DNA from 2 places in the Klebsiella africana genome. Region 2 is predicted to be linked to the other one. Evidence: riboswitches for the same ligand, from Rfam matches in the RefSeq annotation. Region 2 holds a riboswitch; the other holds the start of a gene.
The links. Region 2 has a riboswitch for thiamine pyrophosphate ahead of thiC (phosphomethylpyrimidine synthase ThiC). Riboswitches for the same ligand answer to the same signal wherever they lie in the genome.

Region 1: another riboswitch for thiamine pyrophosphate. It lies ahead of tenA (thiaminase II); the one in region 2 lies ahead of thiC (phosphomethylpyrimidine synthase ThiC).

The regions. Positions count from the first base shown of each region.
Region 1 covers NZ_CP084874.1:2,466,068-2,473,661, reverse strand. Annotated here, with positions in the region: gene LGL98_RS12055 (putative outer membrane beta-barrel protein) at 1-828, opposite strand, end outside; partial or broken gene LGL98_RS12050 (BamA/TamA family outer membrane protein) at 847-1,951, opposite strand; TPP riboswitch at 2,172-2,273, shown strand; gene tenA (thiaminase II) at 2,342-3,037, shown strand; gene LGL98_RS12040 (ABC transporter ATP-binding protein) at 3,034-3,762, shown strand; gene LGL98_RS12035 (ABC transporter permease) at 3,759-4,499, shown strand; gene LGL98_RS12030 (ABC transporter substrate-binding protein) at 4,524-5,459, shown strand; gene LGL98_RS12025 (diaminobutyrate--2-oxoglutarate transaminase) at 5,766-7,151, shown strand; gene LGL98_RS12020 (pyridoxal phosphate-dependent decarboxylase family protein) at 7,161-7,594, shown strand, end outside.
Region 2 covers NZ_CP084874.1:4,951,383-4,958,976, reverse strand. Annotated here, with positions in the region: gene thiG (thiazole synthase) at 1-249, opposite strand, end outside; gene thiS (sulfur carrier protein ThiS) at 251-451, opposite strand; gene LGL98_RS23800 (HesA/MoeB/ThiF family protein) at 435-1,190, opposite strand; gene thiE (thiamine phosphate synthase) at 1,183-1,818, opposite strand; gene thiC (phosphomethylpyrimidine synthase ThiC) at 1,818-3,713, opposite strand; TPP riboswitch at 3,800-3,924, opposite strand; gene rsd (sigma D regulator) at 3,977-4,474, opposite strand; gene nudC (NAD(+) diphosphatase) at 4,568-5,341, shown strand; gene hemE (uroporphyrinogen decarboxylase) at 5,382-6,446, shown strand; gene nfi (deoxyribonuclease V) at 6,459-7,130, shown strand; gene LGL98_RS23765 (YjaG family protein) at 7,173-7,594, shown strand, end outside.

The sequences.
Region 1 (7,594 bases), 2.5 Mb from region 2:
CGAGGTCAGCTTTTGCTTAACGTCAAATTTGCCCTCGCCGTCTTTGTTGACTGCGGCGATAAGCGGCTGAAGTTCTGGCGGCATGTGTAGATCGGCGAGATCGCCTTTGAACTCCTGCTGCACGTCCTGATACATGCTTCCGACCCACAGGCTGAGGTGGGATGGCCCGTCGATCCCCTGAAAACTGAAACGATAGCCGACGCGCGGCGAAACGGTGACCGCCGAGATACTGCCGTCGAGAATATCGAAATCGGTACGGGTGTAGTTAGTGTCTACTAACCCAAACCAGTTGCCGTATCCCCCGGCAAGGGTAAAGCCGGTACCCCAGGTGGTGCCTTTAAAATCAAGCGTGAAATCAATGTCCTGCAGTTTTCCGCTCTGATAAAGCTGATGAACCGCGCCGGCGATCGCCCGGTCCAGGCCACGAAACTGCGAGGGATCTGAATCCACAGAGACCTGAGAGACGGACGATCCGCGGGTATGCCCCACCAGCCCGTAAACGTTGAGAAACGGAAAGACCCACATGTCGAGACGCAGGTTTTCCGTTTTGCTCTTCTCACGGGTATGTCCGGCATCGATGGCGAACATATCGCTGGGGATAGGATGGTTACCGAGCTTAAGCCCGGAAAAGGTAATACTGTCGACCATGATATCCTGACGGATATTCATATAGCTGAGGTTGACGCCGTAGGGTAACGGAAGGGAATATCCCCTGGCGCGTGCCTCATCGCCCCATATCGGAAAATAACTGTCGTTCTCGTCCGGCTCCGCAGCCGACGTGCCCCAGGCCGCTAACAACAGCGTTAACACCGCGCCGGATGCTCTCATTTTTATTCTCATAGGTAGTTATAAACCCGAACCGACATTGAAATAGACCGCCTGCTCATGCTCACTGAACGCCACGTCAATCCCGGTACGTAAACCGTACTGCCGGGCAATCAGGTAGCGAAAACCGGCCCCCCACGCCACCTCTGACTGTTCCCATAGGGTATCCGCCGCCTCCGCGGCGCTCCCCGCCCCCACAAATCCCTGCAGGATCCAGCGCGGAGTGACTGCCCAGGCCAGCTGGGTTTGCGCCGTGGCCACGTAGTCGCCCTGGTAGCGATAGCGCGATAGAGGGACGGGCCATCGGCATCAGATGGCTATCATGATGGGTTAATGACTGATAATTGCCCGCGACCGCCAGGGTCAGCGTGTGACTGAGCGGAATAAACACCTTCCCATCCAGCGAGAATGTGTTGTAGTGATAATCGCCCCCAAGCAGCGAACGGAAAAAGCGATATTCTCCCTTCAGCGCTAACCCCTTCTGAGGATAGAAAATATTATCGGTAGTGTCATATTCCGCCACCACCCCCAGCGCCGAAGAGCTGCTGTTCTGACCGAGAACGTGTTGCCACACCCGGTTGACCACCGGGTTGTTGCTTGAGACATCCGCCCGGGTATACACCTGGGAGGCCCCAAGGAATACCGGCGTGTCGCCCACGCGGAACAGCAGTTTTTGCAGCGCGGCGACGCCTTTGGTCTGCGTCTGCACCGGTTTAGCATGGCTGAATACGCCCGTGTCGCCGGAATAAATATCCAGATTCACGTTAGCGTAGCCGGCTCCTGCCAGGTAACGAATATGGTCATGCTGCCAGGTGTGGCGATGGCCGCCGCCAATAAACCAGGTCCCGTTCTGCGTGGCGGCCCCGCCAAAAGCGGTGAGCGGTGGAGGAATAAACTGCCCGCCCTCCCGGCTGCCTTTCCCGTGTAAAAACAGGCCAAACAGTCCGCCGCCATAGCCGATGGCCGGCTCGGTTATCGCCAGCGGCACCGGCAGAAAACCGTAACGGTTCTCAGCCAGATACTGACTCATATCGAGCATGCCATCTTCCACATCGAAGAGACCGGCGGCATCGCCTGGCGGGCACAACAGGAACACAAGCGCCAGCGTGGACAGCGGGAATTTCATGCTCACTCCGGGGCTTTGGGGCACGCACGACACGCGTGGCGAACAGGATTAACGCAACAGGATAGTGAAAATATAACGTAACCGGATAATAGCCACCAACGCGTAGCCGCCTGTTTTTCAGCTATTTTTAAATGAAAAAGTGCTGGCTATCACAGAAAACCGCTTTCGCTTTGCCGGCTGGCGCGGTGATTGTATTCAAAAGGTGAATGTCGTATAACATAACGCTACCGAGGGGTGTCCCGTGAGGGCTGAGATGGCGCAAGCCGAACCCTTTGAACCTGATCTGGGTCATGCCAGCGAAGGGACGGGTCGGCAATTTTGCCAGCATTACCGCCATTGCCTGTTCACACCCCTGCACGCCCGGATCTCCCCTGAATAAATGGAGGTCCTGTGATCGTTCCCGCTTTTAGCCATGGCCTATATGGCCGTTTACGCCAGTTGGCCGCCACTGACTGGCAGCACTATGTGGCGCATCCTTTTGTCCAACAGCTCGCCGATGGGACGCTGGCGAAAAGCGCGTTTCGTCGCTACCTGACCCAGGATTATCTGTTTCTAATTCACTTTGCCCGCAGCTACGCGCTGCTGGTAAGTAAACTGCGCACGCTGCCGGAAATGCGGGCCGCGGCAGCCTCAATGACGGCCATCCTCAACGAACTGCCGCTGCATGTCGGCTATTGCGCCCAGTGGGGGATTAGCGAGCAGGAGATGGCCGCTGAGCCTGAAGCGCCGGAAACCCTGAACTACACCCGCTATGTACTGGATATTGGCCATTCAGGTGACGCCCTGGATCTGCTGGTTGCCCTGATGCCCTGCGTGGCCGGTTATGCGGAGATCGGTCTCGGCCTGCTGCATCATCCCGCCACCCGGCTGACCGATAACCCCTACGCCTCATGGATCCACAACTATGGTGATGAAGGTTATCTGCAGGGCGTCAACGCCGCGCTGGCGCTGCTGGAAACGGTGTGGCAGCAGCGCGGGAGCGAGGCCCGGATCACTGCGCTGAGCGAGATTTTCACCACCGCCACCCGCCTTGAGGCGCAGTTCTGGCAGATGGGCCTGAACGCGGCGGCGGAGGCCCGGGCGTGACGGCGCCGGGTATCGAGGTTCGCGGCCTGAGCCTGCATTTCGGCGACCGTCGGCTGTTCGATAACCTGTCATTGACGATCCCCGGCGGGCAGTGGGTGTCGCTGCTCGGTGCCAGCGGAGCGGGAAAAACCAGTCTACTGCGGGTGATAGCTGGCCTGGCGCCCGCCACCCGCGGAGCAGTGGTCGCCAGCGATGGGCAGCCGATTCAGGGCCGTCTGGCGTGGATGGGGCAGAAGGATCTGCTCTATCCCTGGCTGAGCGTCCGGGACAACGTCGCCCTCGGCGCGCGGCTGCGCGGTGAAAAAGTGGACCATGACCGGGTCGCCGCCCTGCTTGAACAGGTTGAGCTTTCATCCTGCGCCGACGCCCGACCGGCAACCCTTTCCGGCGGTATGCGTCAGCGCGCCGCGCTGGCGCGCACCCTGTATGAGGATCGCCCCATCGTGCTGATGGATGAACCGTTCTCGGCGCTGGACACCCTCACCCGCACGCGCATTCAGACCCTGGCAGCCACCCTGCTGGCTGGTCGCACGGTGGTGCTGATCACCCACGATCCGCTGGAGGCCTGCCGGCTAAGCCACCGCCTACTGGTGCTGTCGACGGCTCACGGCGACATCGATGACAGCCATCACCTTGCCGGCACGCCTCCGCGCGCGCCAGACGCGCCCGATCTCTTGATCAGCCAGGCCGCCCTGCTGCAGCAACTGATGAGGGCCCATCCATGACCGGACGTCTCTGGCGCGGGGGTATGGTGTTCTGCGGGCTGATGATCCTCTGGGAGCTGGCCAGCCGCAGCGGCATTCCTCACTTTCTTTTACCCTCCCCGATGGCGGTCGCTGAGGCGCTGTGGGTTAATCGCGCCTATCTCGGCTGGCATACGCTTATCACGCTCAGTGAGATCCTGAGCGGCCTGGCGCTGGGCGTAACGCTCGGCGTCACCCTGGCGCTGGGCATGATCCTCTCCCCCCGCCTACAGCGCTGGCTGATGCCGCTGGTGCTCACCAGCCAGGCGATCCCGGTCTTTGCCCTCGCCCCGCTGCTGGTGCTGTGGTTGGGGTTTGGTATGAGCGCCAAAGTGGCGATGGCGGTGCTGGTGATTTTCTTTCCAGTGACATCTGCCTTCTTTGATGGCTTGCGACGGGTCAACCAGGAGTATCTCGATCTGGCGCGCAGCATGAACGCCTCCTTCGGCGCTCAGCTGCGCCATGTCCGGCTGATGGCCGCCCTGCCGGCGCTGGGCTCCGGTCTGCGCATGGCGGCGGCGGTGGCACCCATCGGCGCGATTATCGGCGAATGGGTCGGCTCAGCCGAGGGCCTGGGCTACGTCATGCTTAATGCCAACGCGCGGCTGCAAACCGATATCTGCTTCGCTGCGCTGTTTATTTTAGTACTACTGACCCTCCTGCTATGGCTGGCGGTAGATATCCTGCTGCACCGGCTGATCGACTGGTCGCCGGAATAAAAATGAAGTAATAAAGGAAAACAAATGAACAAGTCGCTATTCGCCGGGGTAACCCTGACGGCCCTGTTCAGCGGCCACGCGCTGGCCAATGAACCGCTGACGCTGGTGCTGGACTGGTACATTAACCCTGACCATGCGCCGATTATGGTGGCTGAGCAGATCGGCGCCTTTAAGGCCCAGGGGCTGGACGTCAAGATTGTTCCTCCGTCCGATCCCGCGCTGCCTCCCCGCATGGTGGCCGCCCGTCAGGCGGATCTGGCCATCACCTACCAGCCTCAGGTGCACTTCTTCGCTGACGAAGGGTTACCGCTGGTGCGTGTCGGAACGCTGATTAGCTCGCCGCTGAACACGGTGATCGCTCTCAATAAGCAGATCAAAACTCCGGCAGATCTACAAGGTAAGAAGGTGGGCTACTCGGTCAGCGGCATTGAGCAGGCCACTCTGGCGACCATGGCGCAACATGCCGGTATCGATCCGGCCAGTATCAAACTGGTTAACGTCAATTTCCAGCTGACCAGCGCCCTGCTGGCGGGCCAGGTGGACGCAGTCATTGGCGGCTATCGTAATATAGAAGCGCAGGAGCTGAAGCTGCAGGGCAAAACGCCGGTGGTGATGAACGTCGAAGATTACGGCGTGCCGGCCTATGACGAACTGGTGATTGTCGCCCATCGCGACGCGATTCATGAGGCGAAGATCCGTAAGTTCCTCATCGCCCTGCAGGCGGGAGTGAGCTATCTGCGCGCCCATCCGCAGGAGAGCTGGGAGGCGTTTGCCGCCGCCCACCCGGAGCTGAAGACCGAGCTTAACCACCAGGCGTGGCTGCAAACCGTGCCGCTGTTCGCCACCGATCCGGCGGCGCTGGATAAAGCGCGCTACGACGCTTACGAACAGTTTTTATATAACAATAAGTTGGTGAAAAAAGTTACACCTTTAACAAATTATGCGGTGGAACTGCATTGAGTCTTGCTATCGCTGACGGAAGGCATTCCGTCAGCGCTTTAACCCAACGGCAATAAAAATATAGAGACTTTCTCACTAATAATTACACTTTTAAGGGTTATCGTGACGCGGAGTTGTTCTATTATAATTCAGCAGGTTACGTTAATTATTACCCCAGTAAGAATAACGTCAAAATAGCGCAATCAATAAAACGTTGAATGCAGATTTAAAAAGCCATATATTGTGCGCGCTTTATGAATGCCAATTCAATTTCTTACACCAATTATTCAACCAGCGTTCAACCGCAATGCTGGTTGTGGGAGTGATATGATGACGGATAAAGTCCGTATTGATACTTTACGTGCCGATTTATTAGACGCAAACAACGAAACCTTTTTGGCCCGTCAGGCCGAATTCGAATCGAATGTCAGGAGTTACCCGCGTAAGCTGCCGCTGGCTATCACTAAAGCCGAAGGCGTGTGGCTGACGGATGCGGATAACAAACAGTACCTGGACTGCCTCGCGGGCGCCGGTACTCTCGCTCTGGGCCACAACCACCCTGATGTATTGCAGAGCATCCAAAGTGTCATTACCAGCGGCTTGCCGTTACATACCCTCGATCTGACTACCCCGTTAAAAGATCGCTTCTCCGAATACCTGCTCTCTTGCCTGCCGGGCGAAGGGAAAGAGTATTGCCTGCAGTTCACCGGCCCGTCCGGCGCTGACGCCGTGGAAGCTGCGCTGAAACTGGCGAAAAAATACACCGGCCGTACTGCGGTGATCAGCTTCTCCGGCGGCTATCACGGGATGACCCACGGCGCGCTGTCCGTCACCGGCAACCTGTCGCCGAAAGCAGCGGTTAACGGCATGATGCCGGAAGTCCAGTTCATGCCTTACCCGCACCTGTATCGTTGCCCGCTGGGCATCGGCGGCGAAGCCGGCGTGAAAGCCCTGACCTACTACTTCGAAAACCTGATCAACGACGTGGAAAGCGGCGTCCGTAAACCGGCGGCGGTGATCCTCGAAGCCGTGCAGGGTGAAGGCGGCGTGAACCCGGCGCCGGTCGAGTGGCTGCAGCGCATCCGCAAAGTGACCGAAGAGCATGGCATTCTGCTGATCGTTGATGAAGTGCAGGCCGGCTTTGCCCGTACCGGTAAATTCTTCGCCTTCGAACACGCCGGCATTCAGCCGGATATCATCGTGATGTCGAAAGCGGTTGGCGGCGGTCTGCCGATGGCCGTGCTGGGCATTAAAAAGCAGTTCGACGCCTGGGAACCGGGTCACCACACCGGCACCTTCCGCGGCAACCAGCTGGCGATGGCTACCGGCCTGACCACCCTGCGTCATCTGCGCGACAACAAGATTGCTGACAAAGTCGCTGCCCAGGGTGAGTGGCTGAAAGGCAAACTGGCCGAGCTGCAGAAGCGTTACCCGGTAATTGGCCACGTTCGCGGTCTTGGTCTGATGATCGGTATCGAAATCGTCAAGCCGAACGAAGCGCAGGATCACATGGGCTGCTACCCGGCTGATGGCGAACTCTCTGCCCTGCTGCAGAAGAAATGCTTCGAAGCGGGCCTGATTCTGGAGCGCGGTGGTCGTCACGGCTGCGTGCTGCGCCTGCTGCCGTCCCTGCTGATCAGCAACGCGGAACTGGACGTGTTCCTCGACAAATTTGAACAGGCCCTGCTGGCCGCCGGCGTAAAACCGGTCTGAGTGGAGTAAGTGACCGCCATGTCCACATTAAATCCGATTCTTGCTGGTTCGGCGCAGAGCGTTGAGGCCTATCAGCAGGTTATCGACCAGACCAGCCAGGCCGTTGTGCAGTGGTTGAAGCAGCCTGAAATGTATCAGGGGAAAAGCGTTGACGAGCTGCGTGAACGTATCTCCCTTGAATTTAACGAACAGGGTCTGGGTAACCAGGCGGCGATTGACCGTGCGATTGAGTACTTTCTGAAAGACAGCCTGTCGGTGCATCACCCGCAGTGCGTGGCGCACCTGCACTGTCCGAGCCTGGTGATTAGCCAGGCGGCGGAAGTGTTGATCAACGCCACCAACCAGAGCATGGACTCCTGGGATCAGAGCCCATCGGCAACCATCATTGAGATGAAGCTGATCGAATGGCTGCGCGCCCGGGTCGGTTATCCGGCTGGCGACGC
Region 2 (7,594 bases):
GCGGGCGGCAAACACCGCCTCTTCCGCCGTCTTGGCGCCTGAGGTATTCGGCAGCAGGTTAACCCCCGCCGCCAGCAGCGGGGCGAGAATCGCGTCATTGTGCTGACGTAAATCGACGCGCTTCATTGCCAGGGTGACCAGCTGGCTGCCAGAGGCGCGAATCGCCTCGACCATCACCTCCGGGGCGGCGAATTTGCCGGTACCGGTAAAAAGATGGGATTCAAACGTTTTGTCTGCAATACGTAACATGTCAGCCTCCAGCGATAACCTGAAAAAGCAGGATCCGATCGCCTTCCTGCAAGAGATGATCTTCCCACCGGTCGCGCGGCAGGATGTGTTGATTGAGCGCCAGCGCAACGCCCGGCTGGCGCTGTTCCAGTTGGCTGAGTAGGGCGCTGACGCTGAGATTGTCCGCGCACTCCAGCGGCTCGTCGTTAAACCAGATTTGCATCATGGCCTCCGCATACCGGGCAGCTCTGAGCCTTTTGCAGCGCAAGGTTGCGCCAGTTGCTGGTGCGGGCGTCAAACAGCCGCAGGGTGTTGCGCGGCGTCGCCATGCCGCTAAGGAGCTTTATGGCCTCCAGCGCCTGCAGCGTCCCCATTATGCCGACCACCGGGCCGACGATCCCCGCGGTGCGGCAGTTGCGCTGCGGTTCGTCGCTTTCCGGCCACAGGCAGCGATAGCAGCCCTGCGTCCAGGGTGGGGTGAGCACCATCAGCTGACCGCCGAAGCCGACGGCGCTGGCGGTCACTAATGGGGTATCGAGGGCCACGCAGGCGGCATTGATCGCCTGGCGGGTGACCATATTATCGGTGCAGTCCAGCACCACGTCCGCCTTCGCCACCTCAGCGCGCAGCGCCTCGCCGCTTAGACGCTGCGGCAGCGCAACGAGGTTGATCCGCGGGTTTAGCTGACTGAGCCGGGTCTGAGCCGCCGCGGCTTTTGGCTGGTCGATATCCTCGCTGGTGAACAGGATCTGCCGCTGCAGGTTGCTGAGATGCACCGCGTCGTCATCGGCCAGGATCAGCGTCCCGACGCCCGCTCCGGCCAGATAGAGCGCCGCCGGGGAGCCCAGCCCGCCAAGGCCGATGATCAGCACCCGACTGGCTAACAGCTTCTGCTGCCCCTCGATGGCAATATCCTCCAGCAGCAGCTGGCGGCTATAGCGCATGAAGTCATGATCATTCATCGCCCGCTCCCGCCAGCGCCAGCAGCTGGTCGGTCGCTGCCCGCCAGTCCGCCGCCTGGGTGATGGCGCTGACCACCGCGATGCTGCCGACGCCGGTCGCCAGTACCTCCGGCGCCTTTTCCAGGCTAATTCCGCCGATCGCCACGGTGGGGTAATCCGCCAGGCGTTGAATATGTCTGGCAAGCTGCTCGAGGCCCTGCGGCGCGGAAGGCATCTGTTTGGTTTGCGTCGGGAAGACGTGACCCAGCGCGATGTAAGAGGGACGCGCCGCAAGGGCGACATCAATTTCCATATCATCGTGAGTAGAGACGCCAAGGCGCAGCCCGGCCTGGCGGATGGCGCTCAGATCGGTGGTTTCCAGATCCTCTTGTCCGAGATGGACGCCGTAGGCCTGGTGCTTAATCGCCAGCTGCCAGTAATCGTTAATGAACAGTCGGGCGTGATAGCGGCGACCAAGGGCGATGGCGGCGATGACGTCATCCTCCACTTCGCTGTCGCGCCGGTCCTTGATCCGCAACTGAAGGGTACGTATCCCAGCTTCAAGCAGGCGTTCAATCCACGCCACGCTGTCCACCACCGGGTAGAGTCCGAGACGAAACGGGACGGGTGGAAAATCAGGTTGATACATCAGGCTTCCTCCTGTTTCAGGTAGATTTCGCCGCCGCGGGCGCGGAAGTTATTCGACATATCGGCCATGCCGGCTTCGATACTTTGCTTCGCGGCGTAGTCGCGGACCTCCTGAGTGATTTTCATCGAACAGAATTTCGGCCCGCACATGGAGCAGAAGTGGGCGACTTTGCCGGACTCCTGCGGCAGGGTTTCATCGTGATAGGCCCGCGCGGTGAACGGGTCGAGCGCGAGGTTAAACTGGTCTTCCCAGCGGAATTCAAAACGCGCTTTTGACATCGCGTTGTCGCGGATCTGCGCCCCGGGGTGGCCTTTCGCGAGGTCGGCGGCGTGGGCGGCGATTTTGTAGGTAATCAGCCCCTGTTTGACATCCTCTTTGTTGGGCAGACCGAGATGCTCTTTCGGCGTGACGTAGCACAGCATCGCGCAGCCAAACCAGCCAATCATTGCCGCGCCGATACCGGAGGTGAAATGGTCGTAGCCCGGTGCGATATCGGTGGTGAGCGGGCCTAAAGTGTAGAATGGCGCTTCGTGGCAGTGCTCCAGCTCTTCGGTCATATTGCGGCGGATCATCTGCATTGGCACGTGGCCGGGGCCTTCAATCATCACCTGCACGTCATATTCCCAGGCGATTTTCGTCAGTTCGCCGAGGGTATGCAGCTCGGCGAACTGCGCCTCGTCGTTGGCATCCTGAATCGAACCGGGGCGCAGGCCATCGCCCAGCGACAGCGAAACGTCATAAGCGGCGCAGATTTCGCAGATTTCGCGGAAGTGCTGGTAGAGGAAGTTTTCCTGATGATGCGACAGGCACCACTTAGCCATGATTGAGCCGCCGCGCGAAACGATACCTGTCAGGCGCTTCGCCGTCATCGGCACGTAGCGCAGCAGCACGCCGGCGTGAATCGTGAAGTAGTCGACGCCTTGCTCGGCCTGTTCCAGCAGGGTATCGCGGAAGGCTTCCCAGGTGAGGTTCTCGGCGATGCCGTTGACCTTCTCCAGCGCCTGGTAAATCGGGACGGTACCAATCGGCACCGGGCTGTTGCGCAGGATCCACTCTCGGGTTTCGTGGATATAGCGGCCGGTGGAGAGGTCCATCACCGTGTCGGCGCCCCAGCGGGTTGACCAGACCAGTTTTTCCACCTCCTCTTCGATGGAAGAGGTCACCGCCGAGTTGCCGATATTGGCATTCACTTTCACCAGGAAATTGCGGCCGATAATCATCGGCTCAGACTCCGGATGGTTGATGTTGGCGGGGATGATGGCGCGCCCGGCGGCCACTTCATCGCGGACAAACTCGGGGGTAATGTTTTCCGGCAGGCGGGCACCGAAGCCTTCTCCGGCATGCTGCTGGCGCAGAATCTCGCTGCGGATACGTTCGCGCCCCATGTTTTCGCGAATGGCGATGAATTCCATCTCCGGAGTGACGATCCCCTGACGGGCATAGTGTAGTTGCGTCACACATTTCCCGGCGACGGCGCGTTTGGGGGTCAGCAGGCCGCCGAAGCGCAGTTCATCAAGGCCATCGTCGGCCAGCCGCGCTTTGGTATAGGCCGAGCTACGTTCGCTGAGCGGCGCGCAGTCGTTACGCGCGTCGATCCACGGCTGGCGCAGCTTTGCCAGCCCCTGGCGGACATCAATGCTAATATCCGGGTCGCCATACGGGCCGGAGGTGTCATATACCGGGATCGGTTCGTTGGTTTCGTACCGGGGATTATTTTTATCGCCGCCGACAAGGGTCGGGCTGAGCTGAATTTCACGCATCGGGACGCGGATATCAGCTTGTGAGCCGTGAACATAGATGCGGCGTGAATTGGGAAAAGCGGTACCTGCCAGCGTATCAATGAATCGCTGCGCGTGCTCGCGTTGTTCCCGACGGGTTAGTTTGGTAGTAGACATAGCGCATTCCAGTTAAAAAAGGAGATGGCTTGTCAGACGACGGATGGAGTAACAGATGCGACCAGTCCAGAACGGACAGGTGCGACCAGCAGTTAACTCTTGTTCCCTTCGCAGGTATTAGCCTGATCAGGTTCCGCGGATCCCGAATTAACGGTCTCAGCCTTTTCCACGTTAGCCTGCACATGGAAAATAGGCACTCCGACAAGATGAAATCCCTCCGCAGAGGGATAATGTACGTAAATTACTCGTTAACGGTTCACAACTCAAGCGGTCGGCGCAATATTATCGTGCACGTCATTGCTCAGATTATGGGCGACGGCGAGGGCGATCAGTTTATCTTCCAGCGCGAAACGCGCCTCAAGCGACTCGCCGATATCCGACAGCGCCTGCTGAAATTCGAGGTAGTTATCGTGATCGATAGCGTTTTCGAGGCAGGTATCGTAGTAATCCATCATCTGCTGGGTATTGGCTTCCAACTGCGGATAAAGCCGGGTGGCGGCTAAAAGTGGGGTATCGCCTTCCATTTCGCCAATAATGCGTTCATAAATACTAAAATGACCGGATGAGAGGTAATCCACCAGACTTTGGCAAAAGTCATCCAGCGCCTTTTCGTTTAGCCGCATAAATGACTCTTTGCCCGGTTTCAGGCCAACCAGATTGTAGTAAGCCACGAGCAGATGCTTACGCACTTGTAGCCAGCGATCGACCAGTTCATTACTACCGCCAACGCGCTCCGTCAGATTTTCCAGCTGGTTTAGCATGATTGACTCCGCTAGTTTTGATTTAAATCTGCTCACCATAATGTAAATATAATGTTAACAACATGCCAGTGAAGCAAAGGTAGTGCAATAGATATGGATCGTATTATTGAAAAATTAGATCGCGGCTGGTGGGTTGTCAGTCACGAACAAAAATTATGGTTGCCTGGTGGAGAATTACCACATGGCGAAGCGGTTAATTTCGATCTTGTCGGCCAGCATGCGCTGCATATTGGCGAATGGCAGGGCGAATCGGTATGGATGGTGCGCCAGGATCGCCGCCATGACATGGGATCGTTGCGCCAGGTGCTGGATCAGGATCCGGGCCTCTTCCAACTGGCGGGGCGAGGGATCCAGCTTGCCGAATTTTATCGATCGCATAAATTTTGCGGCTACTGCGGCCACCCGATGCATGCCAGCAAAAGCGAATGGGCGATGCTGTGCAGCCACTGCCGTGAACGCTACTATCCGCAAATTGCCCCCTGCATTATCGTCGCCATTCGTCGCGACGATTCGATCCTGCTGGCGCAGCATACCCGCCATCGTAATGGTGTCCATACGGTGTTGGCCGGATTTGTCGAAGTTGGCGAAACCCTTGAGCAGGCGGTGGCCCGCGAGGTGATGGAAGAGAGCGGCATCAAGGTGAAAAATCTGCGCTATGTGACCTCTCAGCCGTGGCCGTTCCCGCAGTCGCTGATGACCGCCTTTATGGCGGATTATGCGGATGGCGATATCGTGGTCGACAAAAAAGAGCTGCTGACCGCGGACTGGTATCGCTATGACAATCTGCCGCTCCTGCCGCCGCCGGGGACGGTGGCGCGCCGGCTTATCGAAGATACCGTCGCGATGTGTCGGGCAGAGTTCGAGTGACATGTTACACTGGGCGTATCAACGCTAAAGGAATGTAAAAATGACCGAACTGAAGAACGATCGTTACCTGCGCGCGCTGCTGCGTCAGCCGGTTGATGTCACCCCGGTGTGGATGATGCGCCAGGCGGGCCGCTATTTACCAGAGTACAAAGCCACCCGTGCGCAAGCGGGCGACTTTATGTCGCTGTGTAAAAATGCCGAGCTGGCCTGCGAAGTGACGCTCCAGCCGCTGCGCCGTTACCCGCTGGACGCGGCGATCCTCTTTTCGGACATCCTGACCATCCCGGACGCCATGGGCCTGGGGCTGTACTTTGAGGCAGGGGAAGGTCCGCGCTTCACCTCGCCGGTAAAAAGCAAAGCCGATGTCGACAAGCTGCCGATCCCGGATCCCGAGCAGGAACTGGGCTATGTAATGAACGCCGTGCGTACCATTCGCCGCGAACTGAAAGGCGAAGTGCCGCTGATCGGCTTCTCCGGCAGCCCATGGACGCTGGCGACCTACATGGTCGAAGGCGGCAGCAGCAAAGCGTTCACCGTGATCAAAAAGATGATGTATGCCGAACCGCAGGCGCTGCATGCGCTGCTGGAGAAGCTGGCGAAAAGCGTCACCCTGTATCTCAACGCGCAGATCAAAGCCGGTGCGCAGTCGGTGATGATTTTCGACACCTGGGGTGGGGTGCTGACCGGCCGCGATTACCAGCAGTTCTCCCTCTACTACATGCATAAAATCGTCGACGGCCTGCTGCGGGAAAACGAAGGCCGCCGCGTGCCGGTGACTCTGTTCACCAAAGGCGGTGGTCAGTGGCTGGAAGCGATGGCGGAGACCGGCTGTGACGCGCTGGGTCTCGACTGGACCACCGATATCGCCGACGCTCGCCGTCGCGTAGGTCACAAAGTGGCGCTCCAGGGCAATATGGACCCGTCGATGCTCTATGCGCCCGCTCCGCGTATTGAAGAGGAAGTGGCGACCATTCTCGCTGGATTTGGCCAGGGTGAAGGCCACGTCTTTAACCTTGGTCACGGTATTCATCAGGATGTTGACCCCGAACATGCGGGCGTTTTTGTTGAGGCTGTGCATCGTCTTTCCGCACCCTATCACCAGTAGGAGATAAGCCCTATGGATTTAGCCGCACTCCGTACCCAACAGCATCAATTAGCCGCGTCGGTCGAGCGTGCGGATCGACTGGATCGCGACCCGCCGGCGTTGATCGGCGGCGCGGATGTCGGGTTTGAGCAGGAAGGGGAGGTCACCCGGGCCGCCATGGTAGTGCTGACCTGGCCTGAACTTGAGCTGGTGGAGTATCAGGTGGCGCGCGTCGCCACCTCTATGCCGTATATTCCCGGCTTTCTCTCATTTCGTGAAACGCCTGCGCTGCTGGCGGCGTGGGAGCAGCTTTCGCAAAAGCCGGACCTGCTCTTCGTTGACGGCCACGGCATTTCCCATCCCCGGCGGCTTGGCGTCGCCAGCCATTTTGGTCTGATGATTGATGTACCGACCATCGGGGTGGCGAAGAAACGCCTGTGCGGCAAAATCGGCGAACTGGGTGATGAACCCGGCGCGCTGGCCCCGCTGATGGATAAAAATGAGCAACTGGCCTGGGTCTGGCGCAGCAAAGTACGCTGCAACCCGTTGTTTATTAGCACCGGCCACCGGGTGGGCATGGACAGCGCCTTAATGTGGGTTGAGCGCTGCATGCGAGGCTACCGTCTACCCGAGCCGACGCGCTGGGCCGATGCGGTGGCGTCCCGCCGTCCGTCGTTTGTGCGTTGGCAAGCAAATCACAGCTGATTCAGGTACACTGCGCCTAATTTCTGACTTCGAGAATTCATCATGTTACAAAACCCGATTCACCTGCGCCTGGAGAAGCTGGAAAGCTGGCAGCATGTCACTTTTATGGCCTGCCTGTGCGAGCGTATGTACCCTAACTACGCGATGTTCTGCAAGCAAACCGAGTTTGGCGACGGCCAGCTGTACCGTCGTATCCTGGATCTGATCTGGGAAACGCTGACGGTCAAAGATGCAAAGGTGAATTTCGACAGTCAGCTGGAGAAACTGGAAGAGGCGATCCCGGCGGCAGATGATTTCGACCTGTACGGTGTTTATCCGGCCATAGACGCCTGCGTGGCGTTGAGCGAACTGATCCATTCGCGCCTGAGCGGCGAAACGCTTGAGCACGCGATCGAGGTGAGCAAGACTTCCATCACCACCGTGGCGATGTTGGAAATGACCCAGGAAGGTCGCGAAATGACCGA